DNA from 2 places in the Microbacterium sp. KU4F genome. Region 2 is predicted to be linked to the other one. Evidence: predicted binding sites of a transcription regulator. Region 2 holds the regulator's gene; the other holds the start of a gene.
What was found. Region 2 encodes HspR, which represses chaperone genes until heat shock. Its sites were predicted from a motif close to AAGTTGAGTCNNNNNGACTCAACTT; they were not measured.
Positions count from the first base shown of each region.

Region 1: the regulator HspR is predicted to act here: its motif matches at 6,405-6,429, upstream of AC1VNH_RS05475 (ATP-dependent Clp protease ATP-binding subunit).

Region 1 covers NZ_CP200324.1:1,091,003-1,106,711, forward strand. Annotated here, with positions in the region: gene AC1VNH_RS05450 (M20/M25/M40 family metallo-hydrolase) at 1-584, opposite strand, end outside; gene AC1VNH_RS05455 (Gfo/Idh/MocA family protein) at 626-1,624, shown strand; gene AC1VNH_RS05460 (NYN domain-containing protein) at 1,626-2,489, shown strand; gene AC1VNH_RS05465 (DoxX family protein) at 2,511-2,900, opposite strand; gene AC1VNH_RS05470 (LLM class flavin-dependent oxidoreductase) at 2,980-3,750, opposite strand; gene AC1VNH_RS05475 (ATP-dependent Clp protease ATP-binding subunit) at 3,823-6,363, opposite strand; gene AC1VNH_RS05480 (EI24 domain-containing protein) at 6,503-7,225, shown strand; gene AC1VNH_RS05485 (hypothetical protein) at 7,305-7,463, shown strand; gene AC1VNH_RS05490 (DUF3817 domain-containing protein) at 7,470-7,934, opposite strand; gene AC1VNH_RS05495 (MarR family winged helix-turn-helix transcriptional regulator) at 8,000-8,461, opposite strand; gene AC1VNH_RS05500 (class I SAM-dependent methyltransferase) at 8,512-9,621, shown strand; gene acs (acetate--CoA ligase) at 9,836-11,830, opposite strand; gene AC1VNH_RS05510 (DUF4287 domain-containing protein) at 11,934-12,185, shown strand; gene AC1VNH_RS05515 (hypothetical protein) at 12,326-12,466, opposite strand; gene AC1VNH_RS05520 (hypothetical protein) at 12,532-12,696, opposite strand; gene AC1VNH_RS05525 (nuclear transport factor 2 family protein) at 12,762-13,145, opposite strand; partial or broken gene AC1VNH_RS05530 (ubiquitin carboxyl-terminal hydrolase family protein) at 13,341-13,490, shown strand; gene AC1VNH_RS05535 (hypothetical protein) at 13,492-13,698, shown strand; gene AC1VNH_RS05540 (helix-turn-helix transcriptional regulator) at 13,711-14,592, opposite strand; gene AC1VNH_RS05545 (sugar O-acetyltransferase) at 14,711-15,328, shown strand; gene AC1VNH_RS05550 (alpha/beta fold hydrolase) at 15,351-15,709, opposite strand, start outside.
Region 2 covers NZ_CP200324.1:2,247,152-2,262,860, forward strand. Annotated here, with positions in the region: gene AC1VNH_RS11470 (BCCT family transporter) at 1-513, shown strand, start outside; gene AC1VNH_RS11475 (GNAT family N-acetyltransferase) at 510-968, shown strand; gene AC1VNH_RS11480 (NADPH-dependent F420 reductase) at 1,007-1,642, shown strand; gene AC1VNH_RS11485 (MFS transporter) at 1,799-2,080, opposite strand; gene AC1VNH_RS11490 (MFS transporter) at 2,146-3,153, opposite strand; gene dnaK (molecular chaperone DnaK) at 3,415-5,286, shown strand; gene AC1VNH_RS11500 (nucleotide exchange factor GrpE) at 5,298-5,870, shown strand; gene AC1VNH_RS11505 (DnaJ C-terminal domain-containing protein) at 5,880-6,872, shown strand; gene AC1VNH_RS11510 (heat shock protein transcriptional repressor HspR) at 6,952-7,395, shown strand; gene AC1VNH_RS11515 (GntR family transcriptional regulator) at 7,472-8,131, shown strand; gene AC1VNH_RS11520 (phosphoglycerate dehydrogenase) at 8,280-9,272, shown strand; gene AC1VNH_RS11525 (ABC transporter substrate-binding protein) at 9,314-10,621, shown strand; gene AC1VNH_RS11530 (carbohydrate ABC transporter permease) at 10,678-11,604, shown strand; gene AC1VNH_RS11535 (carbohydrate ABC transporter permease) at 11,601-12,494, shown strand; gene AC1VNH_RS11540 (SDR family oxidoreductase) at 12,496-13,233, shown strand; partial or broken gene AC1VNH_RS11545 (dihydrodipicolinate synthase family protein) at 13,269-14,137, shown strand; gene AC1VNH_RS11550 (ribokinase) at 14,145-15,050, shown strand; gene AC1VNH_RS11555 (fucose isomerase) at 15,047-15,709, shown strand, end outside.

The DNA of each region.
Region 1 (15,709 bases), 1.2 Mb from region 2:
GCGACGCCGATCATCGCCGTCGGACGCGCGATCCCCGGAAGCACCCCGTCGACGACGGCGCCGCCCTCGTCGACGACGAGCGCCGGCCGAACACCGCGCGAGCGCAGCGCCTCCGCGATCGCGCGTGCACCGTCGCCTGCCGTCTCCTCGTTGTGTCCGAAAGCCAGGTACACGTCGTTCTCGGGCACGACCTCGCGCATCAGCAGTTCTTCGACGGCCTCCAAGATGGCCACGAGCGCGCCCTTGTCGTCGATCGCGCCCCGCGCGTAGACGGCTTGGTCGGCGCCCGCGCCGACCAGTTCGGCACCGAACGGATCGCGATCCCAGTCCTCCTCGACCACGGGGACCACGTCCTGATGCGCCATGAGGACGAGCGGGCGCTCCGCGGTACGCCCCGGCCATCGGAGAAGGAGCGCGTGACCGACGACGACTTCCCGCTCCAACCGGGAGTGGACGAGCGGGTACAGGCGCTCGAGTGCCGCGTGGAACTCGTCGAACGCCGACGTGTCCACTCGTGACTCGTCCGCGTAGGAGACCGTCGCGATTCTGAGGAGCTCACGCAGTCTGTCCAGTGCCGTCGCCACGCCCCGAGCCTAGTGCGGCACCCCTTGGGTACGGTGGTCGCATGACCACTGACTCGAGTTCTCGCCTGCGTTGGGGCATCCTCGCCACGGGCGGTATCGCCCACATGTTCACGAGCGACCTGCGCACCGCCGGGCTCGACGTCCGCGCCGTCGGTTCGCGCTCGCTCGAAAGCGCCCAGCGCTTCGCGACGCAGTTCGACATCCCGCGCGCACACGGTGACTACGCATCTCTGCTCGCCGACGATGACATCGACATCGTCTACATCGCGACGCCGCATCCGATGCACGCCGAGAACGCGCTCGAGGCCCTCGCCGCGGGCAAGCACGTGCTCGTCGAGAAGCCGTTCACGCTGACGGGCGAGGAGGCCGAACGCGTGCGGGTCGCCGCCGAGGAGGCGGGGCTGTTGGCCATGGAGGCCATGTGGACGCGCTACCTGCCGCACATGATGCGCATTCAGGAGCTGCTCGCCGCCGGTGCGCTGGGCGAGGTGCGCGCCGTCACCGCGGATCACACCCAGTTCATCTCGACCGATCCCACGCACCGTCTGAACGCGCTCGAGCTCGGCGGGGGCGCCCTGCTCGATCTCGGGATCTACCCGCTGTCCTTCGCCTGGGATGTGCTGGGGGCGCCCGTCTCGCTCACGGCGAGCGCGCGGCTGGGTGAGACCGGTGCCGACATCGATGTCGCCACCGTCGCCTCGTATGCGAACGGCGCGCTGGCGACCACGGTGTCCTCCGCCCAGGGGGTCGGTCCGAACCGTGCGGCCATCATCGGCACGGATGCCCGCATCGAGATCGACCCGACCTGGTACAACGCGACGGGCTTCACGCTGACCGACCGTTCCGGCGATGTCGTCGAGACGTTCCATTGCCCGGATGTCGGTCGCGGTATGCAGTACCAGGCGCTGGCCGCCGAGCAGATCATCGCGGAGGGTCGTCGTGACAGCGACCGCCTGCCCATCGCCGAGACGGTCGCGATCATGCGCCAGCTCGACGACATCCGCGCGCAGATCGGCGTGCGCTACCCGAGCGAGCACTGACATGGCTGATCTGTCTACGAGCCGCGTGGCCGTCTATCTGGACTTCGACAACATCGTCATGAGCTGGTACGACCGCGTGCACGGCCGCAACGCCTATTCACGCGATCGGTCACGCATCGCGGAGCAGCCGCACGATGCGGAGATCACAGAGAAGCTGGCACGTGCCACGGTCGACGTGGGCGCGATCATCGATTACGCCGCGTCCTTCGGCACGCTCGTGCTCACGCGGGCCTACGCCGACTGGTCGTCGCCGGTCAACGCCGAGTACCGGTCGCAGCTCGTGGCGCGGGCGGTCGACCTCGTGCAGCTCTTCCCCGCCGCCGCCTACGCCAAGAACGGCGCCGACATCCGCCTCGCGGTCGACACCGTGGAAGACATGTTCCGCCTGCCGGATCTGACGCACGTCGTGATCGTCGCGGGCGATTCGGACTACGTCCCCCTCGCGCAGCGGTGCAAGCGCCTCGGACGATTCGTCGTCGGTGTGGGCGTGGCCGGCTCCACCGCCAAGTCCCTCGCGGCGGCGTGCGACCGTTTCGACGCCTACGACTCGCTTCCCGGCGTGCAGGTGCCGGAGCCCGCGAAGAAGGATGCGGCCTCGAACGCGCCGCGCTCCCGCAAGCGGTCCGTGGATCCCGCGGCCGACCTGCTCGAGCGCGCCCTGCGTCTGGAGAACGACAAGGATCCGTCGCAGTGGCAGCATGCGTCTGCCGTGAAGAGCCTGATCACACGCTTGGACTCCTCGTTCAGCGAGAAGGCGCTGGGTCACCGCAGCTTCACCGAGTTCGTCGCCGCACATCCCGACATCGCCGAGATGGACGAGACCGACAACATCGTGCGGATGCGGCTGGTCGAAGCAAAGCGCTGACCGGCCGCATCCGGTCCGCGTTCAGTCGCGCGGGGTGCGCGTGCTCCACAGCGCCCAGGCGACGAGCGCCGGCTGGAAGAAGAGCCGGACCAGTCGCTTGACGTCGGTGTCGAGACCGAAGCCGTCGCGGCGGTGCGTGAACTGAGCCCAGTTGCCGGGAAGGACGGCGACGAAGAACGCCGCCAGCAGTGCCCCCATGCGCCGGCGTTGGGACGGCAGTGCCACCAGTGCGGTGCCGAGCGCGATCTCGACGGCGCCCGAGGCGAGCACGACCGCGTCCTCGTCGAGGGGCGTGGCGTCCACGACCCAATCGGGCACCTGCGCGCGGAACTCCTTCCGCGCCCAGAACAGGTGGCTGATACCGGCGAACACCATGGCGGCGCCCAGCGCCCAGCGTGCGAATGTCCTCATGATCTGATTCCACCTCGCTCCGGAGCCCCTGTCGAGCCCCTGCCGGTCAGCCCGGATCCTCGATCGCGCACCGCCCGCATCACGCGTCAGCGTCGATGAAGCCCGCTGCGTTCCGGATGAAGTCGAGATAGTGCTCCGGGTCGTCCTTTTCGACGATCGCCCGCAGGACGACCTCGTCGACGGCGGCCCGGTACGCCGTCACGCGCGCCGTGTCGTCGCGCGACGTGATCACCGTGTCGGGCGCGCTGAAGCCGAGGCGGGCGAAGTTCGCGGCGTACGCGGGGTAACCGGCATACGCGTCGGCCTCGGCCGACAACCGTGGCTGCGCCGCCGCATCCAGCGCCGTTCTCACGTAGAGGATGGTGCGGGCATCCGACTCGCGTTGCGCGGCTGCGGCGGCGGGGGTCAACCAGTTCAGCAGCTGACCGTCGCCGACCGAGACGGCGAGACTCCGCATCCGCGGGCCGAGGGCGCCCACCACGACCTGTACGCCGGGAACGCCCACGCGCAGCGCCGCGATCCCCCGCTCCACGAGTGCGAGTTGATGCGCGCGCGCCGACCCGGAGCCGATGCCCACGGTGAGCCTGTCCACGGGAAGGTCCGCGGCCTGCAGTGCGGACACGAGCGTATCCGGTCCCCGGCGATCCAGCGGCACCACCCCGGTGGCCAGCGCGATCCGCTCGGTCATCCTCGCCGCAGCCGCGAGCGCTGCCACCGCGTCGCCGCCCGGAGTGTCGTTGACCCAGAGCGTCGCAAAGCCGGCCTGCTCTGCGGCGGGAGCCAGACGAGCGATGAGATCGGGACCGAGGGCCCCTGCCAGTCCGAGGGAGAGTCGAGCGGGAGCCACCATCCCTCCAGCCTGCCCCGCGCATGCGACGACCGCCACCCCCTGCGCACGGCAGGGAGTGGCGGTCTGGTCGAATCAGGCGGCGACGGCGCTGCGGCTGAGGGCAGCGGCGACCGGCCGACCGTCGACGACGTCGATACGCACGCCACCCTGGTCGGTCAGTTCGCCGGAGACGAGCAGGTCGGCGATGCGGTCATCGATCTCCCGCTGGATGAGCCGGCGCAGCGGGCGCGCTCCGTACTCGGGCTCGTACCCGTGCTCGGCCAGCCAGTCCACGACGGCATCCGTCGCCTCGAACGAGATCTCGCGCCGCGCCAGGCGGGACGCGCTCTGCTCGAGCAGGAGCGAAACGATGCTGCGCAGCTGGGCCTTCTCGAGCTTGCGGAACAGGACGATCTCGTCGATGCGGTTCAAGAACTCGGGACGCATCGCTTCGCGGAGCTTGCCCATGACACGGGCGCGCAGCTCGCTCTCGTCGCCGAAGCCGGTGGCTCCGCCGCCGTCGGCGATGAACCCGATCGCACCGGAGCGCGATGCGAGGAACTCGCTGCCGATGTTCGAGGTCATGATGACGACGGTGTTGCGGAAGTCGACCGTGCGACCCTGACCGTCGGTCAGGCGTCCGTCGTCGAGCACCTGCAGCAGCAGGTTGAACACGTCGGGGTGCGCCTTCTCGATCTCGTCGAACAGCACCACGGAGTACGGTGCGCGACGCACCCGCTCGGTCAGCTGCCCCGCCTCGTCGTATCCGACGTACCCGGGAGGGGCACCCACGAGACGCGAGACGGTGTGACGCTCGCCGAACTCGCTCATGTCGAAGCGGATCACGGCGTTCTCGTCCTCGAAGAGGGAGGATGCCAGAGTCTTCGCGAGCTCGGTCTTACCGACGCCCGTGGGGCCGAGGAACAGGAACGACCCCACCGGTCGGCGACTGTCGCCCATCCCGGTGCGGTTACGCCGGACGGCCGTCGCGACGGCGGTGACCGCCGCATCCTGACCGATCACCCGGGCGTGCAGCTCGGACTCGAGTCCCGCCAGGCGTCCACGCTCGCTCTCGGTCAGACGCGACACCGGGATGCCGGTGCTGCGGCTGATGACGGCGGCGATGTGCTCGGCGTCCACGACCTGCTCCCCCCGCACCGCGTCGCGTCGCGTCGCGTCGTCGATACGACGCTGCACATCGGCGATCTCGTCGCGCAGACGCATCGCGTCCTCGTAGCGCTCGGCCGCCACGGCGGCGTTCTTGTCGGCTTCGAGCGTGGCCAGCTGAGCCATCAGGTCGGACACGTCGACCGCGACACCCAAGCGCAGGCGGAGTCGTGCTCCGGCCTGGTCGATGAGATCGATCGCCTTGTCCGGAAGGACACGGTCGCTCAGGTAGCGATCGCTCAACTCGACCGCGGCGCGCAGCGCGTCGTCGGTGTAGGTGATGGCGTGGTGCTGCTCGTAGGCGGGACGCAGCCCATGCAGGATCCGCACCGCATCCTCGATCGACGGCTCCCCCACCTTCACCGGCTGGAACCGGCGCTCGAGCGCCGGGTCCTTCTCGATGGTGCGGTACTCGGCCAGCGTCGTCGCACCCACCAGGTGCAGGTCGCCACGAGCCAGGCGCGGCTTCAGGATGTTGCCGGCGTCCATGGCGCCGTCGCTGCCGGCGCCCGCGCCGACGACGGTGTGCACCTCGTCGATGAAGACGATCAGCTCGCCCTTGCGCTCGGCGATCTCGCTCATGGTCGCGGTCAACCGCTCCTCGAAATCGCCACGGTAGCGGGCGCCCGCGAGCATCGCCGGAAGATCCAGCGACACGACGCGGCTGCCGCGCAGCTGCTCGGGCACCTCACCCGACACGATCGCCTGGGCGAGCCCCTCGACGATGGCGGTCTTTCCGACGCCTGCTTCACCGATCAGCACGGGGTTGTTCTTCGTGCGGCGGCTGAGGATCTCGATGGTCTGCTCGATCTCGTCCGCACGGCCGATCACCGGGTCCAGCTCTCCCGCCTCGGCGAGCGAGGTGAGGTCACGCCCGTACCGCTCCAGCATGGTCGCGGGCTCGGATGCGGCCGCCTGCTCAGGAGAGCGCTCGGTGCCGGTGACGGTCTCGCGCACGCTCTGCGTGAGCGCCTCCGCCGTGACTCCGGCACGGGCGAGGATCTGCCCGGCGGGCGTGTCCTGCGCGAGCACGAGCGCGAAGAACAGGTGCTCCGGGTCGATGTAGGTCGATCCGGAGGAGCGCGCCACCTGGAACGCGTGGAACAGCGCGCGCTGCACGGAGGTGGTCACCACCGCGCTGTCGACGTCGGCGACGTCGGCACTGGCCGGCAGGCGCTGCTCGGACTCGCGCACGATGTTCTCCGGGTCGACGCCGAGGCGCGCGATCGCATCGCGCACCTGGTCGACGCGTACGATCTCGCGGAGCACGTGCAACGCGTCGAGTTCGTGCTGTCCACGCGCGAGCGCGAAGCGCCCGGCATCCTGCAGCGTCTCCTGCGTGCGCGCGCTGAGGTAGCGCGACAGGTCGATCGACCGCGCCGCACGCCCGCGCTCACCTGCGAGGTAGCGCGAGAGGAAGTCGTCGAAGGCGTCGCGGCCTTCGTCGGGGGTGAAATCTTCAGGCATCTGTTCTCCTGATCGGGTTCGGGGTGCCGCTCTGCAAAACGGAGTTGAGCGGCGACACATCAACTTCAACACCCGGAGGGCGACGGTATTCCCGTTACGCTCGTCCCAGCGCGAGCGGGAAGGAGATCGGGTGAACGAGATGCTGCGCGGCGCGCGTCTGCTGCTCGGCGGATTCGGGTGGTTCACGCGACGCCCGGGGCTGATGCTCCTCGGCCTCGTGCCCGCACTCATCGTGAGCGCCGCCCTCACGGTGGCCCTTGTGGCACTCGCATCGGTCCTGGCGCCGCTCACGGAGGCCATCACCCCGTTCGCTGATGACTGGCCGGCGGTCTGGACCGTGGTGTTGCGCGTCGCGCTCGGCCTGGCGGTGTTCACCGGAGCACTCCTGCTGGCAGCGACGACCTTCACCGCACTGACCTTGATCGTCGGCGAACCGTTCTACGACAGGATCTGGCGCAGCGTCGAGATCGCCGACACGGGCACCGTGCCCGAACACGACCCAGGCTGGCGAGCAGCCCTGGCAGATGCGACGAGCCTCATCGTGCGCGGCGCGCTCGCGGCCATGCTCGCTTTCGCACTCGGCTTCATCCCTCTCATCGGCGGCCTGGTCGGCACGGTGACCGGCGTCTTGCTATCGGGCTGGATCCTCGCGGACGAGCTCTCGGGACGCGCATTGACCGCGCGCGGCATCGATCGCCGCAGCCGGCGCCGCCTGCTGCGAGCGGCCCGCGGCCGGGCATTGGGCTTCGGCATCATGACGCAGCTGTGCTTCCTGATCCCCCTCGGCGCGGTGTTCACGATGCCCGCGGCCGTCGTGGGGGCGACCCGCCTCGCCGCGAGCGTGCGGGAGACCGAGGCGTAGACCCGCTCAGCCGCGCGGATGCGGTCGGTCCGCGCGCAGGCGACCCGGTACTCTGGTGGGAGTCTTCCGAAGGAGTGCCATGTACATCGTGTCCCTGCTGCTGTTCCTGCTCGGGATGTTCGCGTTCGGCATCTCGTTCTCGGTGCCCGGCTTCCAGGCCGTCATCTTCGTCGCCGGCATCCTGCTCATCTCGGCCGCGATGGCGCTGCCGATCCATCTGCGGGCTCGCGCGAAGTAAGTCCGCTCAGGCCCGACCGCCGGGAGGGCCGATCACGAGCAGCGCCGCGAAGGTCACCACCACGGCGGCGGCGATCACCACGGCCGACAGCACCGGTCGACGCAGCACGGAACGCAGCAGACGGTCGTGCCATACCGCATCACGCGGGTCGGAGCCCGCGTGCATTCGCCATACGCCGAGCAGTCGACCGGTTCTCGACAGCCACAGCTCGACCGGCAGCGTCGCGTAGGGCACGACCGCACTGACGAGTGCCAGGATGGTCACCCCGCCGCTCCATCGCTGGTTCTTCGCGACCAGGATCACCGTCGCGCCGTACGACAGGAAGATGAACCCGTGGATGCCGCCGCCGATCGTCACGGCGGGCGCGAAGCCCGTGACGGCGCGGACGATGAGCCCTCCGATGAGCAGGGTCCACGAGACCATCTCGGCGATGGCGAGAGTGCGGAACAGGGCGTAGGGCGTGCGGAACACGGGCGACTCCGGAGGTGGATCTGCGCGCTCGAGTCGGCGCTCTCCGCAGCCTAGACCGAAAATCTTCAGTCTTGCTGAAGGATCTCTCCGAACGGCTGCTCATGAAGTCCGTGCAGGGCGGATGAGAGCGCGGGAACACCCGCGCCGAACACCTCATCGAGTGCCGCGAGACGCGCATCCGCCTCGGCGAGCGCAGCCGCGCCCTTCGTCGTCACACGCAGATCGGATGCGGCGCCCGCGTGCGCGGTGGCGTCCTCGACCAGTCCCTCGCCGGCGAGCGTCTTGACGGCGGTGTGCGCCGTCTGCACCGTGATCTGGGAGCGGCGGGCGAGTTCGGAGAACGAGATGCCCGGTGTCGCCTGCACGTGGGCGAGAAGACCGTACTTGCGGGTCGTGAGCCCGAGGTCCTTCAGGGCCGCGTTCAAGCGAGCGTCCCACACGGCGGAGACCGTCAGAAGCGCGATGACCGGACTGAACGGCGGGCGCTGCCCGGAGGGCTGCGTCGCCCCGTGCGTCTTATCGGCCATCTGATCATCGTATCCGTCGTCACCCCACCGCGGCCGGTAGCGTGAAGGGGGTGGAGTTCCGGTTCGACGCGCTGCGACGCTGGCCCGATGTCGAGTCGCCCGATCTCGTGGCGGTCGATGCGGCCGACCGGCTCCTGCTGGACGAGTCCGCCGTCTGCCGCGCCGGACTGAGCGCGGATGACGTCGCGGTCATCGGCGACGAGTACGGCGCGCTCACGCTCGGCGCAGCGGCCGCCTCCTCCGGCGTCGTCCGGGTGCATCAGGACGCGCTCACCGGCGAGCTGGCCCTCGCCGCCAACGCGCCACGAGTGGGCCTCACCGATCGCTACCGGTCGATGGAGCTGACGGGTGCGCTCGTGGCGGGCGCGCGGGTGGTCCTTCTTCGACTCCCCCGCTCGCTCGACGCCTTGGAGGATGCTGCGGCCCTGATCGCCGCGCACGCGGCACCGGATGTCGTCGTGTTCGCCGGTGGACGCATCAAGCACATGTCGACGGCGATGAACGAGGTACTCCGCCGCTTCTTCGGCACGCTCGATGTGACCCACGCCCGCCAGAAATCGCGTGTCCTGATCGCCCGCGACCCTCTCGACGGCCACGATCCCGAGCCTCGACGCGCCGTGCACGACGGCATCACGGTGTGCGCCTACGGAGGAGCGTTCGCCGGAACGTCGATCGATATCGGCACCCGGTTCCTGCTCGCGCACCTTCCCGCCCGCGTCCCCGAGGGCGGCCCGCTCGTCGACCTCGCGTGCGGAACAGGCGTGGTCGCCGCATTCCTCGCGCTGCGGCATCCCGATCGCGAGGTCTACGCGTCCGATCGCTCCGCGGCCGCCGTCGCCTCGGCGCGGGCGACGGCCGAGGCGAACGGCGTTTCGGACCGCGTCCGCGTCGTGCGGGATGACCGTCTCGGCGCCGTCCCGGACGCCAGCGTCTCCTTCATCGCCCTGAACCCGCCCTTCCACTCGGGCGCCGCTGTCACGACGGACCTCGCCGCGCCCCTGTTCCAGGATGCGGCGCGGACCCTCCGCTCCGGCGGCGAGCTGTGGACCGTGTGGAACTCGGCACTGCGCTATCGTCCGGCGCTCGAGCGCCTCGTCGGCCCGACGCGGCAAGTCGCCCGCAACACGAAGTTCACCGTCACGGTCTCCACCCGCCCCTGACCTCCGCCTTCGGCGGCCCCGGCCTTCTTCGCCTTCTCGGCTCGCCTGTCACAGATCGCAGCGCCAGCGCCGATCTGTGACAGGGGAATAGTCGCCTTCTCGGTTCGCCTGTCACAGATCGCAGCGCCAGCGCCGATCTGTGACAGGCGAACCGGGGTTCTGGCGCGCTCAGCAACCCGGCAGGATGCTGCGCAGGACCGGCACCGGCAACCGGTCAGCGACCGAGTGCCTCGCGGACGATCGCCTCGATCCGCGGCGGGACCGTCTCATCCTGCAGCGACGTCGTGTCGCCCAACGGCCGTCCGTCGACGAGGTCCACAAGCAGGCGACGCATGATCTTTCCGCTGCGCGTCTTGGGGAGATCGGGCACCGTGAAGACGTAGGTCGGCTGCGCTACCGGCCCGATCGCGGTGCGCACATGCTTGCGGAGCGCCGCCGCATCCTGCGCATTGGTGACGAAGGCGGCGATGGCCTGCCCGGTGAGCTCGTCGGCGACGCCCACGACCGCGGCCTCCCCGACGGCGGGGTGCGCGACGAGTGCGGACTCGATCTCGATCGTCGACAGCCGGTGTCCCGAGACATTGATCACGTCGTCCACCCGACCCAGCACCCACAGATCGCCGTCGGCGTCGAGCTTCGCGCCGTCTCCGGCGAGGAAGTACCCGTGCGCCGCGAAACGCTTCCAGTAGGAGTCCCGGTACCGCTCGGGGTTACCCCACACGGTGCGCGACATCCCCGGCCAGGTCCCGTCCACGACGAGCAGCCCGCCGCCGCCGGGACCCACATCAACGCCGTCGGCGTCGACCACACGCACGCGCAATCCCGGAAGCGCCGTGAGCGCCGAACCCGGCTTGAGGGTGGAGACGCCCGGCAGCGGGGCCGCGATCGCGCCGCCCGTCTCCGACTGCCACCACGTGTCGACCACGGGCGTCTCGCCGCGGCCGAGGTGGCGATGGAACCAGATCCACGCCTCCGGGTTGATCGCCTCGCCCACCGTGCCCAGCAGCCGCAGCGCGGAGAGCTCGTAACGCGCCGGCGGGCCGTCGGGGAACCTGCTCATGAGCGAACGGATGAGAGTCGGCGCCGTGTAGTAGGTCGTCACCGCGTAACGTTCCAGGATCTGGAAGTGCCGCTCCCAGTCGGGGGTGTTCGGCGTGCCCTCGTAGAGGATGCTCGTGACCCCGTTGAGCAGGGGGCCGTACGTCTCGTAGCTGTGCGCGGTGACCCAGGCGAGGTCGGCGGTGCACCAGTAGACGTCGGTCTCGGGCTTCGCGTCGAACACCGCCCAGTACGTCCACGCGACGTGCGTCAGCCAGCCGCCGGTCGTGTGCACCAGTCCCTTGGGCTTGCCGGTGGTTCCGCTCGTGTAGATGATGAACAGCGGCGTCTCGGCGTCGAAGAACTCCGGCTCGTGCGTGTCCGGCGCGGTGTCGACCGTCTCATGCCACCAGAGATCGCGCCCCTCGGTCCAGGCGACCTCGTCGCCGGTGCGGCGGATGACGAGCACGTGCTCGATCGAGGCGACGCCGGCGACCGCCGCATCCGCCTGGTGCTTGACGGGCACGGCGGCTCCGCGGCGATACTGGCCGTCGGTCGTGACGAGGAGCTTGGCGCCCGTGTCCTCGACGCGGAAACGGACGGCCTCCGCGGAGAAGCCGCCGAACACGAGCGAATGGATGGCGCCGATGCGCGCCACGGCGAGCTGGATGATCACCGTCTCCACCAGCACCGGGAGATAGACCACGACCCGATCTCCCTTGCCGACCCCCATCGCGGTCAGCGCGTTCGCCGCTTTCGCGACCTCGCGCTGCAGTTCGGCATACGTGATCGTCCGCCGATCGCCGGGTTCGCCCTCGAAATGGAAGGCGACCCGGTCACCGTGCCCGGCGGAGACGTGCCGGTCCACGGCATTGACCGAGGCGTTCAGGCGTCCGCCGACGAACCACTCCGCAGACGGGATGCTCTCACCGTCCGTGGGCTGCCAGCGATGCGCGGTGTGCCAGGGCTCGGCCCAGTCGAGGATCTCGGCCCGGTGCGCCCAGAAGGTCTCGGGATCCTGACCCGCGCGCTCGACCCACTCGCGCCGGATCCACTCCTCGGTCACGTTCGCGCGCTCAGCGAACGCGGCCCGCGGCGCGAAGGTACGGTGCTCCTCGAGCAGACTGCGGATGGTGTCGTCGTGCGCGGATGCGGTGGTGGGCGTGCTCATGACTCTTCCGGATCGGTGGAGCTCCCAGCATCCCGCGCGCTCGGCGACCGGCAAATTCGGGTGACGCTTCGTGACACGGTGGGCCCGGGCCTACGCTGGGCGCATGCCCGCGAAGCGCGTCGTCGCCCCGTCTCTGAACCCGGACAGCAAGCCCAAAGGTCCGGCCTCCTACTTCCCGAGCATCGAGAAGACGTATGGACGCCCCATTCAGGAGTGGCTGGATGTTGCCGTGGCGGGACTGACGGCGGGCGAGACGCACATGGCCGTCGTGTCGGAGCTCAAGAGCGCCCACGGGATGGGCCACGGTCACGCGAACGCGATCGTCGCCTACGCAAAGGCCGAGCTCGCGAAGTAGTCGGCCTCAGGAGTCCTCGCCGCTGCCGTCGATGACCGACTCCGCCCCGTCCGATTGCGGATCGTCGGGCTCAGCCGCGGTGGTCGTGTCGGGCTCAGGTCCCGGGGTCACGTCTGCGCGATCTTCAGGGATCGACATCGTCAGCCTCCCGACGGGTTGTCGACGGGGGTGCCGTCTTCGTCGGTCGTGATGTCCTCGCCGGCATCCTGCTCGACGGGCGAGACTCCGGATGCGGTGTCCGCGTCGTCCGCGCCAGGCGCGTTCTGCTTGTCGTTGTTCATGCGTCCCAGTACACGCGTGTCAGACCGAGTCACCGACGGGGTTGACACCCATCACACCGCGCCCGTCAGTCGCGAGGATCGCTCGGGCGCACGGGAGCATCCTCGGCGATGTCGATGCGGGTCACGCCGTCGTGCTCCGACACGACGATGCGAGGCTTCGCGTCCTCTTCCGTGGCGTTGGGCGCACTCGTCAGCTGATCGCGCCGCTTCTCTTCGTCGCTCATTTCCATGCGAGCACTGTATGAGCCGTGGCGCGCGAGAGCGCAGGGCTTGACGCGAGCACGCGAGCACGCGATCAGGCGAACACCTGATGCCAGGCGGCGATACGGAACTCGTCGAGACGAAAGCTCCCGAAGCCCGTAAGACAGCGAGCCCTCGTTCCGGGCAGCGCGACGTCGAGGCGTTGCTCGGTCAGCACGGTCTCGCCGCACACCGCCACGTGCACGAGCGAAAGGCTCCAGGACTCGAAGGCGCCCTTGAGGTCGCGGAGCATCGACATCACCGCCTCCCTCCCCTCGACCACCATGCGAGCCGACGGCTGATACCGCACGTTCTCGGTGAGGAACGCCTGCATGTCGCAGAGTTGCCCCTCGTTCACCACCGTGATGAAGTCGCGCACGATGAGTTCGCGCTCGAGTGTGTGGATGCCGGCCATCGCCGTCCTCTGGGTGTCGTCCATGTCCGCCTCCTCCGGGATTGAGGCGAACGTACGGTCAGCGCGCCCGCCCGCACTCGTCTGCGTGTCGGAACGCACATCGACACGCAGCGGAGAGGAGAACGGCAGACGAACACATCCTCGTCAGGCGTCCGAATCGGCCGGTGGTGCACGGCGTAGCGTGGCGAGGGATCAGACACCACGGATCGGAAGGGCATGATGGACGCACCTCACGCCGCCGCACTTCTCGCACCACCGCCGAGCGCAGCCGGATGCGAGGACTGTCTCGCCTCGGGATCGTGGTGGCTGCATCTGCGCCGTTGCATCACCTGCGGGCACATCGGCTGCTGCGAGGTCTCTCCCCACCACCATGCGGCGCAGCACTTCGAGCTCACCGGGCACCGATTCGTGCAGAGCTTCGAGCCGCAGGAGAAGCTGGTGGTGGGACTACGTCGAGGAGCGCGAGGTCGACGGCGGGCAGCTGCCTGAGCCGACGAGCCACCCCGAGGCGCAGAGCGTTCCCGGCCCCTCCGCCCGTGTGCCTGCGAACTGGGAGTCGTTCATCTTCGACGAGTGAGTACCGAGTGGTTCACTGCGGGTCCGTCAGCTCGTCATCGCTTGGTGCGTGAGTCGCATCGGCTGATGCCCGGAGGGTATCGGAGAGCCGGCGGAAGAAGACGTCCGCCGTGGAGCCCGGCAAGGCGTCGAAGACGGTGACCATGTAGCCGTGGAGCTCGGGAACGAAGAAGTCCCGGACCGAGATCGAGAGCTGCCCGACGCCGTCGATCGTCGCGGTGATCTCCGACGGATCCGGCAGCGCGACCTCCAGCAGGTTCCAGAAGCGGCGGAAGTCCGCATCCGCGCTCAGCCGTCGCAGGATGGCCTCGTAGCGCGCCGACGTCTCGTCACCCGAGTAGCGAAAGAGCGCGACGGCGTCGCGGGCCTGCGACTCCCAGGTCTCGAGCCTTCCCCGTCCCGAGGCGTTGAAGGTCTCCTCCAGCACATTCGCACCCGGCCTGAAGCGGCCGTCGGTGATCGCGACCATGAGATCGTTGGCGGCCACGACGTCGAGGTTCGCGTCGGAGATGTAGGCCGGGATGCCCGGCCACCAGCGCAGGATCGCCTCGATCTCCGCGCGCGGGCGTTCGAACGACGCGACCCGACGCGGTGACGCATGCCCCGCGAGTCGGTGGAGGTAGTCCGACTCCGCGGCACTCAGCCGCAGCGCGCGAGCGAGCCCCGCGAGCACCTGCATGGACGGCGCGCTGCCACGGCCCTGTTCGAGTCGGAGGTAGTACTCGCTGCTGACGCCAGCGAGGGTCGCGACCTCGTCGCGACGCAGGCCCGGCACGCGCCGGCCGACCTGACGTACCAGCCCGACTTGCTCGGGCTGACGCTCCTCCCGCCGCGCGCGCAAGAATCCGCCCAGCGTCGTGCGCGCGGCGGATTGGTGTCGCGATGATTCATCCATCGGCATCAAAGCTAGCTCCATCTGTTCGCGGAAACATCGTCCGCGGGCCGTGCCCGTGCGCGTTGACGCGACCTCCCTCAGCAGATAAGTTGTGACTGACAACAAATGAGGAGACGGTATGACCCCCGCCCTGCAGGAAGCGCTCGACGACCTCACCCGGCTGGCGGAGGACGACGACGATCTGCGCGCCCTTCTCGCGCACGACTGGCTGCGGTACCGCACATCCCCCGCGCTCCAGACGCTGACGCGGGATGCGCACGCCGCCTGCGCGCGCTTCAACCTCCTGTACAACACCTCACCCGACGAAGCGCGCGCACTGTTCGCTCAGCTCGTCCCCGGTGCGGGTGCCGGCGTCGACGTGCGGCCGCCGGTCACGATCGACTACGGGGCGCGGCTGACGATCGGCGACCGTACCTTCATCAACGCCGACTTCATGGTGATCGGCGGCGGCGCCGTCACGATCGGCGAGGACTGCCTCATCGGACCGCGTTGCAGCATCTACACCCCGAACCACGCCGAGGACATCGAACGGCGCCTCGCCGGGTGGGAGCTCCCCCAACCCGTGACGATCGGCTCCAACGTCTGGCTGGGCGGGTCGGTGACGCTCACCCCGGGCGTCACGATCGGCGACAACAGCATCATCGGAGCGGGCTCCGTCGTCACCCATGACATCCCCGCCGGCGTGCTCGCGGCGGGGAACCCCGCCCGCATCCTGCGCCCGATCCGCGCGTCGTAGGGCGCCTGACGGCAACGTCCAGTCAACCGGCCAGGAGCTCCCTGATCGCGAGACCGACCGCTTCGGGTCGCTCCAGCGTCATCATGTGGCCGGCCTCCGGGATGACCGTGGATGAGGCGGCTTCGCGCCGAGCCCAGTCGGGGACATCCCATCCACCGATGCTGCGCTCACCCGCGACCAAGTGCACCGGCTTGCTGGCGAAGACCCGCTTCAGTAGCGCGTCGTAGTCAGCTCGGCCGGTCACCTCCACGATCACGGACGCCGAGTCCCACACCGTCCGCCAGGGCTGGTAAGCGAGCGCTTCCTCCGCTTTGGCGAGGTTCCCGACGGTGACGGGTACTCCGTCGGCGGCGAGGAGGGCCTCGGGGTCGCTGAGTCTCT
Region 2 (15,709 bases):
CTGCACAACCCCGGCTCGATGCTCACCGACGGCGAGGTCGACCTGCAGGGCGCGCTCTTCCGGCTGTTCGAGTCCCTGCCCGGCACTCCCGTGCTCACGATCGGCGCGATCGTGCTGATCGCGATCTTCTTCGTGACCTCGGCCGACTCGGGGGCCCTGGTCATGGCGATGCTCGCGACGGGCGGCAACCCGGAGCCCAAGCGGTGGGTGCGCGTGTTCTTCACCCTCGCCACCGCCGTCCTCGCCATCGCCCTGCTGATCGCCGGCGGCCTCACGGCTCTCCAATCAGCCGCCATCCTCATCGCACTTCCGTTCAGCGTCGTGATGCTGCTCATGTGCTGGGCCACGATCGTCGCCTTCCAGCGCGAGCGGCGGGTGTACGACCGCGTTCAGCGCGCGCAGTTGCTCGAGCAGATCGGCGACCACTACGGCCTCGAGGTCGAGCAGGAGAACGAGGGCGGGCTGCGCATGCCCGCGTGGATGCGGCGAGACCGCACTAACGTGAAGGAGTGACAGAGCTCTCGTACCGCTCCGCCCGTCTCGCGGACGTCCCCGCCGAAACGCTGTACCGGATGATGTGGCTGCGGGTCACGGTCTTCGTGGTCGAGCAGGCCGCCGCGTACCCGGAGCTCGACGGGCGAGACGTCGAGCCGGATGCGGAGCTGTTCTGGGCCGAGGATGAGGGCGAGGTCGTCGCGACCCTGCGCCTGTTGCACGATGCCGGCACGGGGCATGCGCGGATCGGTCGCGTGGCGACGGCCCAAGCCGCCCGGGGTCGCGGCGTCGCCGCCGAGCTCATGACCCGCGCCGTTCTGCGGGCGGGGGAGCGCTGGCCCGGCGCGGCGATCGTGCTCGACGCGCAGGAGCACCTCGCGCCCTGGTACGCGCGCTTCGGTTTCGTCGTCGACGGCGAGCGCTTCCACGAGGACGGCATCCCCCACGTGCCGATGCGGCGAATCGCCGGCTGAGCGGGAATGCGCCGCATCCGTCCGCGTTCTCCTTCACCATGACACGCGTCGGAATCATCGGAGCAGGACACATCGGATCGGCCCTCGCGAAGGGCCTCATCGACCGAGGATACGAGGTGTCGATCGCCAACTCGCGCGGTCCGGAGACGCTGGCAGACCTCGTCGCCGAGCTCGGCCCGAACGCGCATGCCGCCACGGCAGCGGATGCGGCCGCCTTCGGCGAGTGGGCCGTCGTCACCGTCCCGCTGAAGGCCATCGACCACCTGCCGGTGGCGGAGCTCGCGGGCAAGATCGTCGTCGACACGAACAACTACTACTGGGAGCGGGACGGCCGCATCCAGGTGCTCGAGGACAAGCAGACCACGACGAGCGAGATGCTGCAGGAGCGACTGCCCGCATCCACCGTGGTGAAGGGCTTCAACCACATCATGGCCGCACAGATCAACACCGACGGCACCTCCGCGGGAACCGAGAACCGCCGAGCGCTGGCGACGGCGGCCGACACCGACGAGGGCCTCGCCTTCATCACGGCCCTCTACGACGAGTTCGGCTACGACACGGTCTCGACCGGTCCGCTGGCCGAGAGCTGGCGCGTCGAGCGCGACCAGCCCGCCTACGTCGTGCGCCAGAACGCCGACGAGCTGCGCGCCAACCTGGCCCGCGCCACGCGCTGACCCGCATCCCTCACCGGGCCGCGCCGCGGCCGCGCCCCATCCGATACGCGCCGCACCCTCCGCGAGACTGCATTTCCAGCACGAGATCACTGGATTTACCCGTGATCTCGTGACCGAAATGCAGTCTCGCGGTCTAGGTAGGGGTACGAGGGCGGGTTACGAGGCCGAGGCGCGGCGGGATGCGGCGCGCACCGGGATGAGCATCGCGAGGCCGATGGCCAGCACCAGCACGATGCCGAGGATGCCCCAGTACTGCTCCCCGCCGATGACCACGAACAGCCCGAACGCGCTGGGCGCCAGGAACACCGCGGCGCGGCCGGTGGTGGCGTAGAGGCCGAAGACCTCGCCCTCGCGACCGGGCGGGATGAGTCGGGCCAGGAACGTGCGGGATGCGGACTGCGCCGGCCCGACGAACAGACACAGGATCAGTCCGAACACCCAGAACATGCTCGCGCCGCCGGCGTGGAAGATGAAGATGCACGAGCCGCTGAGGATGAGTCCGATCAGGCCACGAGGATGAGCGGTTTCGGGCCGAAGCGGTCATCGAGAGGGCCCGAGACGATGGTCGCGAGCCCGGCGACCACGTTCGCCGCGATGGCGAAGATGATGACCTCGCCCGGGCTGAAGCCGAAGGTGCCCGCCGCCAGCACGCCGCCGTAGGTGAACACGCCCGTGAGGCCGTCTCGGAACACGGCGCTGGAGAACAGAAAATAGACCGTGTGGCGGCTCTCGCGCCACAGCTTCGCGATGTTGCGGAACAGCAGCGCGTACGACGCGAAGAAGCCCACCCGCTCGGCCTCGATCGGGCGCAGGAGCGTGTTCTCGGGCACGGCGATCAGCACGGGGATCGCGGACAGACCGAACCAGAGCGCCGCGACGATCATCGACACGCGCACGGCCCAGCCGTTCTCGCTCGTCACGCCGAACAGCCCGACCTCGGGGTTGATGAAGCCGAAGTAGACGATGAGCAGCAGCACGATGCCGCCCAGGTAGCCCATGCCCCAGCCGAAGCCCGACACCTTGCCGACGGTCTTCGGTGTCGACACCTGCGCGAGCATCGCGTTGTAGTTCACGGATGCGAGCTCGAAGAACACCGTGCCGACCGCGAGCAGCACGAGGCCCAGCCACAGATAGGCGGGGTCGGGGGCGACGAGCGACATGAGGGCGAGCATCAGCACGACCACCGCCGTGTTGATGGCCAGCCAGCGCTTGCGGTGCGCCGACACGTCCGAGCGCTGCCCGGTGACCGGGGCCGTGAGCAGGACGATGACGCCGGCCGCGGCGAGGGCGAACGACATGGCCGCCGATGTCTCGGCCGTGCTCCCGAACGAGCTGCTGGTCAGGTACACCGTGAACACGAAGGTGGTCGCCACGGCGTTGAAGGCCGCGGATCCCCAGTCCCACAGCCCCCACGCGATGACGGGCCCGCGGCGGGTGCGTACGGGAGTGGCGGGGGCGGCGGCGAAGGCCGCCTGAGCTTCCGCGGGGGCCGGCGCAGGCTTGTCGGACATATCGGGCACGGTACGACCTCTCGGTGAACAGCCGGTGCCGCGGATGCGCCGGCCCGCGTCGTCGCGGTGCGCTCAGCGTAACCGCTGGCACCCGCATCCCCGAGGAACAAAGTTGAGCGCATTCATATCAAGTTCACTTGACGCTCAGGATCGATGTGTCTATCCTTGAGTCATCGCGGCTCAACCTGAGTCGGCGAGCAGATTTCACACACATCGGGCCGTCGCATCCGCGAAGGCCCTTGCAAAGGGAGAGGGAAACACATGCCCCGTGCAGTAGGTATCGACCTCGGTACGACGAACTCCGTCGTCAGCGTCCTCGAGGGCGGCGAGCCGAAGGTCATCGCGAACGCGGAAGGCTTCCGCACCACCCCGTCCGTCGTCGCCTTCACCAAGGACGGCGAGGTCCTCGTCGGCGAGACCGCCAAGCGTCAGGCCGTCACGAACGTCGACCGCACGCTCACCTCGGTCAAGCGCCACATGGGCACCGACTGGAAGACGCAGGCGATCGACGGCAAGCAGTACACGCCGCAGGAGATCTCGGCCCGCATCCTTCAGAAGCTCAAGCGCGACGCCGAGCAGTACCTCGGTGACAGCGTCACGGATGCGGTCATCACCGTCCCCGCGTACTTCAACGACGCCGAGCGCCAGGCCACGAAGGAGGCCGGCGAGATCGCGGGTCTGAACGTCCTGCGCATCATCAACGAGCCCACCGCGGCGGCCCTGGCCTACGGCCTCGACCGCGGCAAGGAGGACGAGCTCATCCTCGTCTTCGACCTCGGTGGCGGAACGTTCGACGTGTCCCTGCTCGAGGTGGGCAAGGACGACGACTTCTCGACCATCCAGGTGCGCTCCACCGCCGGTGACAACCGCCTCGGTGGTGACGACTGGGACCAGCGCGTCGTCGACTACCTCATCAAGCAGTTCAAGGACACGACCGGCGTCGACGTCTCCGGCGACAAGATCGCGCTGCAGCGCCTCAAGGAGGCCGCCGAGCAGGCGAAGAAGGAGCTGTCGAGCTCGACCTCGACCTCGATCAACCTCCCGTACCTGTCGCTGACCGACTCGGGCCCCGTCTCGCTGAGCGAGACCCTCTCTCGCGCCAAGTTCGAGGACCTCACCAAGGATCTCCTCGACCGCACGAAGAAGCCCTTCGACGACGTCATCCGCGAGGCCGGCATCAAGGTCGACGACATCGACCACGTCGTGCTGGTCGGCGGTTCGACCCGCATGCCCCAGGTGACCGAGCTCGTCAAGAAGCTCACCGGCGGCAAGGAGCCCAACAAGGGCGTCAACCCGGACGAGGTCGTCGCCGTCGGCGCCGCCCTGCAGGCCGGCGTGCTGAAGGGTGAGCGCAAGGACGTGCTGCTCATCGACGTCACCCCCCTGAGCCTCGGTATCGAGACCAAGGGCGGCATCATGACCAAGCTCATCGAGCGCAACACGGCCATCCCGACCAAGCGCAGCGAGACCTTCACGACCGCCGACGACAACCAGCCGTCGGTCGCCATTCAGGTCTTCCAGGGCGAGCGCGAGTTCACCCGCGACAACAAGCCGCTCGGCACGTTCGAGCTGACCGGCATCGCCCCGGCTCCCCGCGGCATCCCGCAGGTCGAGGTCACCTTCGACATCGACGCGAACGGTATCGTCCACGTCTCGGCGAAGGACAAGGGCACCGGCAAGGAGCAGTCGATGACCATCACGGGCGGCTCGTCGCTGCCCAAGGAGGACATCGAGCGCATGGTGCGCGAGGCCGAGGAGCACGCCGCCGAGGACAAAAAGCGGCGCGAGTCGGCTGAGACCCGCAACCAGGCCGAGACGCTCTCGTACTCCGTCGACAAGCTGATCTCCGAGAACGCCGACAAGCTGCCCGCCGAGGTCAAGGACTCCGTGCAGGCCGACGTCGACGCGCTGAAGGCGGCGCTCGCCGGTGAGGACGACGACGCGGTCAAGACCGCGTTCGACAAGCTGAACCAGAGCCAGAGCCAGCTGGGCGAGGCCCTCTACCAGGCCGCACAGGCCGAGGGTCAGCCCGCCGACCCGTCCGTCACCGACCCGGGCAACGGCACCACGCCGAACCCCGAGGAGGACGTCATCGACGCCGAGGTCGTCGACGACGAGGACGAGAAGAAGTAAGAGACACAACCATGACGGACAAGAACTTCGAACAGCCGGACGACGGCGACGAGGTTCGGCCCGGCGAGGAGGGGTCGGAGGCGCACGCCTCCGACCCCGCTTCGCAGGAGCCCGAACTGACGGTCGACGACATCCTGGGTGCCGAGCAGAACGCGGATGCGGCTGCGGAGGACCCCGACCTGCTGGGAGATCTCAAGCGCCTGCAGGCCGAGTACGCCAACTACCGGCGTCGCACCGAGGAGCAGCGGGAGGTGGAGATCGAGCGCGCGAAGGGCTCGGTCGCCAAGAACCTGCTGCCCGTGCTCGACGACCTCGACCGTGCTGCCAAGCACGGCGACCTCGCCGAAGGCACCCCGTTCGCGGCGATCGCCGAGAAGCTGCGCGGCGTGGCCGAGCGCATGGGCCTGGTCACCTACGGTGCGGCCGGCGAGGCGTTCGACCCGCAGCAGCACGAGGCGATCTTCCAGCAGCCGACACCCGGCCAGACCGAGGCGACGATCCTCGAGGTGGTCGAGGTCGGTTACCGACTCGGCTCCGTCGAGCTGCGCCCCGCGAAGGTCGTGGTCGCCGTGCCGGCGGACTAGGAGGAGAACGTGGCCAGTCAAGACTGGTTCGACAAGGACTTCTACGCGGTGCTCGGCGTCGCGAAGGACGTCTCCGACGCCGACCTGAAGAAGACGTACCGCAAGCTAGCCCGCCAGTACCACCCGGATTCGAACCCCGGGGATGCGGCGGCCGAGGCGCGCTTCAAGGAGATCAGCGAGGCGTACTCGGTGCTCAGCGACAAGGAGCAGCGCGAGGAGTACGACCAGATGCGCGCCATGGGCTCGGGCGCTCGCTTCACGGCGGGCGGCGCGGGTGCGGGCGGCTTCGAGGACGTCTTCTCGCGATTCGGCCAGGGTCGCGGCGGCAGCCAGTTCGACGCGGGCGGCTTCGAGGACTTCTTCACGATGTTCGACCGCGGCGGATCGAGCTCGTTCGGGTCGGGCCGCTTCGGTCAGACCTCGGGCGGCTACCGCGGCTTCGGCGGACCGACCAAGGGTGCTGACGTCACCGCGCGGACGACGCTCGACTTCGCGACGGCCGTGGGCGGCGAGACGATCACGCTCCAGGGCGAGGACGGCAAGCCGTTCAAGGTGAAGATCCCCGCCGGCGTCGCCGACGGACAGAAGATCCGACTGCGCGGTCGCGGGCGTCCCTCGCCCGACGGCGGCGAGGCCGGCGACATCGTCGTGCAGGTCTCGGTGCGGCCGCATCCCGTCTTCACGCGCGACGGACTCAACCTGCGCCTGACGGTGCCGATCACCTTCACCGAGGCCGTGCTCGGTGCGACGATCGAGGTTCCCACCCTGGGTGGCGAGCCGGTGCGCCTGCGGGTTGCTCCGGGCACGCCGTCCGGCCGTGTCCTGCGGGTCAAGGGGCGCGGCGTCCACACCCAGAAGGGCACGGGAGATCTGCTCGCCGAGGTGCAGGTGGCGGTTCCGGCCCACCTCGACGACGCAGCCAAGGAGGCGCTCGAGCGCTTCCAGGAGCTCGAGCCCAAGGAGAACCCGCGCGCCGAGCTGATGGCCAAGGCGCGCAACTGACGAATGACCCGCGGGTGCGCATCCGTGTTCGGATGCGCACCCGCGGTGACGAGATGATCGGGGCAAGGAGGTGAGCGGGATGGACGAGAACGAGATCGACGATGAGGCGCCGGTGTTCGCGATCGCGACGGCCGCGGAACTCGCCGGCATGCACCCGCAGACACTGCGTCAGTACGACCGGCTGGGGCTGGTGGTACCCGGACGCACCAAGGGCGGCTCGCGCCGATACTCGGTGCGTCACATCGAACAGCTGCGCGAGGTGTCGCGGCTGTCGGCGGACGGCATGAGCCTGCCCGCCATCGCCCGCATCATCGAGCTCGAGAACCGGGTGCGCGAGCTTCACGGCCGTGTGCGCGACCTCGAGAACGCCATGCGCGCGGAGCTCGATCGCCGACCCGGAGCGCGCGTGTTCGCCGCCGGCCCTTCGGGCTCCGTCGTCCCGCTGCGCTCGGGCACACGCGTGCGTCGCGCCACCGAGATCGTGGTCTGGAGACCCCGGCGCGAGCTGCCGCCCGCGGACTGATTCCCCCGCGCGGCGATTTGACCCGTGGACGAGCGCGATGCAACGCTGACTGTTAACCGACGACAGTGAGGTGCTCGTGTCCGATCTCCGCCCCCTCGCGATGGGTGACCAGATAGCCCATCGTCTTCGCGTCGAGATCATCAAGGGGATCATCCCCGCCGATACGCACCTCGCCGAGGACGCCCTCGCGACGCGGTTCGACGTCAGCCGCGGCCCCGTGCGCGATGCCTTGCGGCACCTGGAGGCCGAGGGCCTGGTCGAGGACCGCCGCAAACGCATCTACACGCGCGCGGTCGGCATGACCGACATCGAAGAGCTGTACATGCTGCGCGAGGTGCTGGAGTCTCTCGCCATCCGGCTCGCCATCGCCAACGCCAGCTCCAAGGACTGGGACCGCGTGCAGGCGATCGTCGACGACATGGCCGCCGCCGCCGAGAGCAATGACGGCGAGCGTTTCGCGGATGCGGACATGCAGTTCCACACGAGCTTCTACGTCAACGCGCGCAACCGTCGGCTCATGGAGGCGTGGCGCCCGTACCAGCGCATCTTCGCCATCCTCTTCGAGCTGAGCGACACGAGCGACATCGCCTCGGCAACCGCCGATCATCAGGGCTTTCTCGATGTCATCCGTACCGGAGATGCCGACGCCGCCGTGAAGCGGCTGCACCTGCATCTGACGCTGGCCAAGGGCCACGTGCGCGACGCCCTGCGCAGCCTTCCCGACGCCGCGCACTGACGGCTACGTCGTCGATATCCGCGCCGCGGGTATTTGACACGGCCCATTTGCTGTCCTATGTTGACTGTTAACAGAAAACAGATCGTTCAACGGTGACCGGTCGCTCCGCCTGGAGCAGCCCTGACCCGTTTCGAGGAGGGGCTCCCAGATGGCAGGACACGATTCGATCGCACCGGTGGGTGCAGGTCGCACCGTCATCGTCGGACCGGTCCGTTACCCGGCCCTGTGCGCCTCCGGCCGCGCGCTGCTGCTCGAGCACGGCTTCACGCTCGTCGAGAACGAGTCCACCGTGCCGTGGACGGCCGAGGAGCTGCACGCACGCATCGCGGATGCGGATGCGGCCGTCGCCGGCGTGGAGGTCTACGACGCCGCGGCACTCGATCGCGCCGACCGGCTGCAGATCATCTCCCGCCTCGGGGTGGGCCTCGACAACATCGACCTCGAGGCCGCCCGCGCCCGTGACATCCGCGTCGTGAACGTGCCCGGCGGCAACGCCGCAGCGGTCGCCGAACTGGCGATCGGCTTCATGCTCGCCCTGCTGCGCCGCATCCCCGAGCTGGATGCGGCGACGAAGAACGGTCGATGGGATCGCTACGTCGGCCGCGAGCTGGCGGGCAAGAGCATCGGTCTCATCGGCTTCGGCGCCATCGCGCAGACCGTCGCCCGCCGCCTCGCCGGCTTCGACGTCGAGATCGTAGCGTTCGACCCGTTCGCCGACCGACAGGCGGCCGAGCGTCTCGGCGTGCGCCTCGTCGACCGCGTCGCGGATGTCGTGCGCGACGTCGACATCGTCTCGGTGCACGCGCCGCACACCCCCGACACGCACCACACCGTCGATGACGAGCTGATCGCCGCGATGCGTCCCGGCACCCTGCTGATCAACACGAGCCGCGGCGGCCTGGTCGACGAGGCTGCGCTCGTGCGCGGACTCGCCTCCGGCCGCATCGGCGGGGTAGGACTGGACGTGTTCGAGGTGGAGCCCGTCGCCGCCGACAACCCGCTCTTCGCCTTCCCCAACGTCGTCGTCGCTCCCCACGCCGCCGCCGACAGCGCGGAGGCGTACGAGCGCATCGGTCTCGCCACCGCGCAGGCCATCGTCGACGTCTTCGCGGGCCGTGTGCCCGCCGCCCTCGCCTTCTGACCCGAACCCCACGCACCACCCACCTCCTGAAAGGAACAACGATGTTCACGACACGCAGACCCCGTCGGCTGGTCATCGGTATCGCCGCCGGCGCCGTCGCAGCCCTCGGCCTCACCGCCTGCGCCAGCGGCACAGGCGACGCGGGCGATTCCGCCGACGTCTCCGAGATCACCGTCGTCGCCGCCAACAGCCCCTGGGTCGAAGGTCTGAAGACCCTCGGCACCCAGTACGAGCAGGAAACCGGCGTCAAGGTCAACATCGAGGCGTACGGCAACGAGCAGCTCAACGACAACTACAAGGTCAAGCTCAACGCCCAGTCCGCCGACTTCGACGTCATGGCCTTCCAGGTGCAGGACGTCATGCGGGAGTTCTCGCGCAACGGCTGGCTCACCGACATGACCGAGCAGGTCGAAAGCGACGCCGACTGGAACTGGGAGGACTTCCAGTCCGCCGCTCGCGACGCGGTGGAGCTCGACGGTGTCGTCTACGGCGTCCCCGTCATGACCGAGCGTCAGATCGTGTACTACCGCACCGACCTGCTCGAGGCCGCCGGCATCCCCGTGCCCAAGACCCTCGACGAGCTGAAGTCGGCGGCCGCGGCCCTCAACGACCCGGACAACGGGATGTACGGAATCGCCATGCGCGGCTCTCGCGTGCCGCTGGTCACGCAGCTGTCGTCGTTCCTCTACAGCTTCGGCGGCGACTTCCAGGACGAGGACGGCAACGCGAGCGTCGACACCCCGGAGGCGAAGAAGGCCTACGAGTTCTACGGCGACCTGCTGCGCCAGTCGGGCCCTCCCGGAGCCACCAACATGGGCTGGGTCGAGGCGTCCGCGCTGTTCGCACAGGGCAAGGCGGCGTTCTACATCGACGCCGACAGCCAGGCGTACACCTTCCTGGATGCGGACAACAGTGCCGTCGTCGACACGGTCGGCTTCGCTCAGTTCCCCGAGGGACCGGCCGGTTCGAAGTTCTACAACATCGTCCCGCAGACCGTCGGCATCAACGCCTTCTCCAAGAAGAAGGAAGCCGCGTGGGAGTTCATCAAGTGGGTGACCAACGAGGAGAACACCAAGTGGCTGCTGGCGAACGAGACGGTTCCCGGCGCGCGTGAGTCCGCCTGGAACGACGCCGAGGCCACCGCATCCTTCCCCGCGGGTCTCGTCGAGATCATCCAGAACGTGGGCGACCACGGCGTCGGTCACGACCGGCCCCAGCTCGAGCAGGTCGCCGCGGCCAGAGAGATCGTCGGCGGTCCCGCCATCACCGCGATCGAGGGAGGCGACGTCGCAGACGCCGCCAAGACCGCGAACACGCAGTTCCAGGAACTGCTCGACTCCGAGAAGTGATCTCCCGGTCCCGGGCGGCGCTCGCCGCCCGGGACCACCCGGACCAAGGAGGCTCCGTGTCCTCGCTCACCGCGCGCAGGTCGACGTTCGGCAACCGCGCTCTCAACTGGATCGACGCTCGTCTGAAGTGGATCCTGATCGTCCCGTCGGTGCTGTTCATCGCGCTGCTGATCGCCTTCCCGATCGGTTACACGGTCTTCCTCTCCCTCACCGACTCGGCGGGCGCCGTCACCCGGCCCTTCTCGTTCGTCGGCCTCGACAACTACGTCACCTGGCTCAGCGACACCGACCGGTTCTGGCCGGCGGTAGGCCGCACCGCCTACTTCACGATCCTGGCGCTGGGCATCGAGCTCATCCTGGGCCTGGCGATCGCCCTCCTGCTGCGCAAGACCTTCCGCGGTCAGGGCCTGGTGCGCGTGTTCATCCTGCTGCCGCTGGTTGCCACACCCGTCGCCGTCGGCATGATGTGGCTGCTGATCTTCGAGCCGTCCATCGGCTTCGCCAACAGCGTCATGCAGTTCCTCGGTCTTCCGCGTCAAGGCTGGCTGAGCGATCCCTCCACCGCGTTGAACACCCTCGTCTTCATCGACGTCTGGCAGTGGACGCCGATGGTCATCCTGATCCTCCTCGCCGGCCTGTCGACCCTCCCGGAGGAGCCCGACGAGGCGGCTCGGGTGGACGGCGCCAACGCGTGGCAGCGCTTCCGTCACATCACCCTGCCGCTGCTCGCCCCCGTGATCGGCGCGGCCGCCATCCTCCGCTCCATCGACGCGATGAAGACCTTCGACATCATCTACGCCACCAAGGGCATCGGAGGCGGTTCGAGCCACGAGGCCGAGACGCTCAACATCCTCGCCTACGGCCAGGCGTTCCAGTTCTCGCAGTACGGCAAGGCGTCGGCGCTGCTGATCCTCTTCTTCCTGCTGATCGTCGTGGTGCTGCTGGCCCTCGCGATCCTTCGCAAGAAAGGAACCCGGGTATGAGTGAGACCCGCGCCCTCGTCCAGCCCGTCGGCCGTCGCGGTCGTCGCGCTGCCGCCCCGAAGCGTCGTCCCCGCCGCCCGATCGACATCGCCGGCCAGACCGCGCGCGTCCTCGGAATCGTCCTCGTCGTGCTCGCCTTCCTCGTGCCGCTCGTGTGGATGCTGCTCGCGAGCTTCAAGCGCAACCTCGACGTCGTCAATCCGGACAAGATGTTCGCGTTCGAGCCGACGCTCAAGAACTACGAGACCGTCTTCACGGTGCAGAACTTCCTGCCGGTCATCGGCAACAGCCTGCTCGTCGGTGTCGGAGCCACCCTGCTCGCGCTCGTGATCGGCGTGCCTGCGGCCTACGGCATCGCCCGGTACAAGGTGCGCAGCACGACCGGCTTCCTGCTGATGGCTCGTGTGATCCCCGGCGTCAGCCTGCTGATCCCCTGGTACTTCCTCTTTTCACAGGTGCAGCTCGTCGGCAGCTACACGGTGCTGATCCTCACGCACCTGTTCGTGACGATGCCGCTCGTGGTGGCGATCATGTCGAGTTTCTTCGACGGCATCCCGACGGAGCTCGAGGAAGCGGCGCAGATCGACGGCTCGAGCAAGATCGGCGCCTTCGTGCGCGTCGTGCTCCCCCTGTCGCTGCCCGGCATCGCGACCGCGTCGATCCTGTCGTTCATCTTCAGTTGGAACAACTTCCTGTTCGCTCTGGTGCTGTCCAGCCAGTCCACCCGCACGCTGCCGGTCGCCATCGTGAACTTCACGAGCTACGCATCCGTGGACTGGGGCGGGCTGATGGCTGCCGCGGTGGTCATCACGGTGCCCGTCATGATCGTGGCGCTGTTCGCGCAGCGCTACGTCGTCAGCGGCCTGACCGCCGGCGCGACCAAGGGCTGACATGGGCGAGGCAACACGCACCGCCTGGGTCGTCGGCGGCGGAACCGGAATCGGTCGCGCCGCGGCCCAGGCGCTCGCCGGCGACGGTTTCCACGTCGTCGTGTCGGGCCGCCGGGCGGCGGAGCTGGACGCGACCCTCGACGGGGTCCACCAGAGCGGCGGCGCCGCATCCGCGCTCGTGCTGGACGTCACCGACGACGCTGCGGTCCAGGATGCGGCCGAACGTCTCACCGAGACCCACGGTCATATCGACGCCCTCGTCTACTGCGCGGGCACGAACGTCGCCCGACGGTTCTGGGACCAGGTCTCGGCAACCGACATCGCGCACGTCATGGACGTGAACCTCCAGGGGGCGGTGCGCACGGTCCACGCGGTGCTGCCCGGGATGCGCGCGGCCGGTGCGGGACTCGTCGTGCTGGTCTCCTCGTGGGCCGCCTGGCGCCACTCGCCGGGCGCGGGCGCCGCCTACGCCATGAGCAAGACCTCGCTCGGGGTGATGGCCGAGACGCTCAACGCCCAAGAGAGGCTGCACGGCGTCCGCGCCACGCACCTGTGCCCCGGCGAGGTGGCCACCGACATCCTCGACACCCGGCCGAATCCGCCCTCCGCCGAGGCGCGGGCGCTCATGCTCGCGCCCGACGACGTGGGCGAAGCCGTCGCCTGGATCGCCCGCCAGCCGACGCGCGTGTGCGTGAACGAGCTGGTCCTGACCCCCACCGCCAACACCTCCTACGCGTGAGCGGCTCGCTCCGCATCCTCTCGAAAGGCATCGACATGACCCGTCGCGACATCGTGACCGCCATCCCCACCAGCTTCCACGCCGACGGCTCGCTGGATCTCGACGGCAGCCGCGCGATCTTCCGGTACGTCGGCGAGTCCGGAAACGAGGGCGCCTTCGTCCTCGGCACCACGGGCGAGTTCCCCGCGGTCGACGACGACGAGTTCGCCCAGCTCATCCGCGCCGCGGCCGAGGAGCTCGCGGGTCGCATGCGCGTCATCGCCCATGTCGGGCAGCCGAGCGCCTACGAAGCCGTGCGCCGCGTGAAGATCGCGAAGGATGCCGGCGTCACCGAGTTCGCCGCCCTCACTCCCTACTACCTGCCCGCCGCCGAGTCGGCCGTGTACGACTACTTCGCCCAGGTCGCGGAGGCGGTCTGCGACGGCGCCCTCTACGTCTACATCTATCCGCGACGCAGCGGCATCACCGTGAGCCCCAGCTGCTGGCGCGCCTCGCTCAGCTCGGTCCGGTGGTGGGGGCCAAGGTCAGCGAGCTCAGCCTCGACGAGCTCGCCGCCTACCGTGCGGTCGTCCCGGACGACTTCATCCTCTACACCGGTGCCGACAAGGACCTCGTCGCGGCCGGCGAGGTCGGCGCGCAGGGCGTCGTGTCCGGCGTCTCCTCGGTGCTCCCCAAGCCGTTCCGTGCGCTCGCCGCCGCGGCGGACACCGGCGACGCGCAGACGATCGCCGACGCCCAGGCGGCGGTCGACGACATCGTGTCGGTCATCGGCGGGGACATGGCTCGGATGAAGGCCGCGTACCGGGTGATGGGCATCGCCGACGGCACCTGCCGCATGGCTCTCGTGCAGCCCGACGAGGCGGCGCTCGCCGAGATCGAGCGCGTCATCGCGACGTACCGCTGAGTCTGCCGTGGCATCGTCGGTCGCCGTGCTCGGCAGCGCCAACATGGACCTCGTCGTCCGCGTCGCCTCCGCGGTGCGCCCGGGGGAGACCGTCAGCGGGTCGTCGTTCGCGACAGGACCGGGCGGCAAGGGGCTGAACCAGGCCGTCGCCGCCGCGCGTGCCGGGGCCGACGTCCGCTTCCTCGGCGCAGTCGGCGCGGATGAGTTCGGGGGGCGCCTGCGCGGCTTCCTCCTCGCCGAGGGGATCGACGCATCCGGACTCGTGCCGAGCGCGGAGCCCACCGGGATCGCCGCCATCACGGTCACCGACGACGGCGAGAACGCGATCGTCGTCGTCGCGGGGGCGAACGGGGGCGACCGACTGTCCGACTCGGACCGGGCCGCGATCGCCGGCGCCGGCTACCTCGTCGTCCAACTGGAGCGGCCGGTCGTGCTGGTGCTGGAGGCCATGCGGTGGGCTCGAGGACACGGCGTGACGACGGTACTGACACCGGCGCCCGTGCCCGAGTCGCACATCGACGAGCTGGTCTCGCTGAGCGACATCCTTCTGGTCAACGAGCACGAGGCCGCCGCGCTGAGCGGCGACGCGGATGCGGCGGGCGCGGCCCGCGTGCTCAGCCGTGCCGCCGGCACGGTCGTCGTCACTCTCGGCGCCGCGGGCGCGCTCGTCGCACGCGACGGCGAGGTCGCGGCCGCCGTCGCCGCGCGCCCCGTCGCCGCGGTCGACACCACCGGGGCGGGCGACACCTTCGCCGGCGTCCTGATCGCCTGGCTGGCGGCCGGCGCCGCGTTCCACTCCTCGCTCGAGGCCGCATCCGCTGCGGCCGCTCTCACCGTCACCCGTCCGGGGGCTGCGGCGTCGATGCCGCGGCGCGCCGACATCCTCACTGCTCTGCAAGGAGAACGATCATGACCTACACCCTTCCCGCCGCACCGGCCGCTCTCGTGGCGCCGCCGCACACCGCGTACCTGATCGCATCGGGCGACCTGCGCGAGTCGGCGAACACCGCCGGCTGGCCTGCGCAGGTCGAGCTCGAGGCGGCCGTGACGCGCGTGCTCGGCGACCTCGGCTGGAGCGTGATCAGGGCCAACGACGTCGACCCCGCGACCGGCCACGGCTTCATCTCGAGCCAGCGCATGGGCATGGAGGTGTTCAAGAAGATCCCGGCCGAGGCGCCGCTCATCGTCGCCGAGGCGGTGTGGCAGTACTCCCACCACGTGCTCGCGGGGCTGCGCACCCACCGCGGCCCGATCCTCACGGTCGCGAACTTCGCCGGCGAGTGGCCGGGTCTCGTGGGTCTGCTGGGGCTGAACGCGGGCCTGACGAAGATGGGCACGCCCTACGCCACGATCTGGTCGGTCGACTTCGCAGACGACTGGTTCCGCGAGGGGCTTCTCGAGTGGACGCGCACCGGCCGCATCACACACGACACCTCCCACGTGCGGCCGCTGCCCGCGCTGCCGGAGAGCCCGGAGCGAGAACTGGGCGAGGCGATCGGCCGGCAGCTGCGCGAGGAGAAGGCCATCATCGGCGTCTTCGACGAGGGGTGCATGGGGATGTACAACGCGATC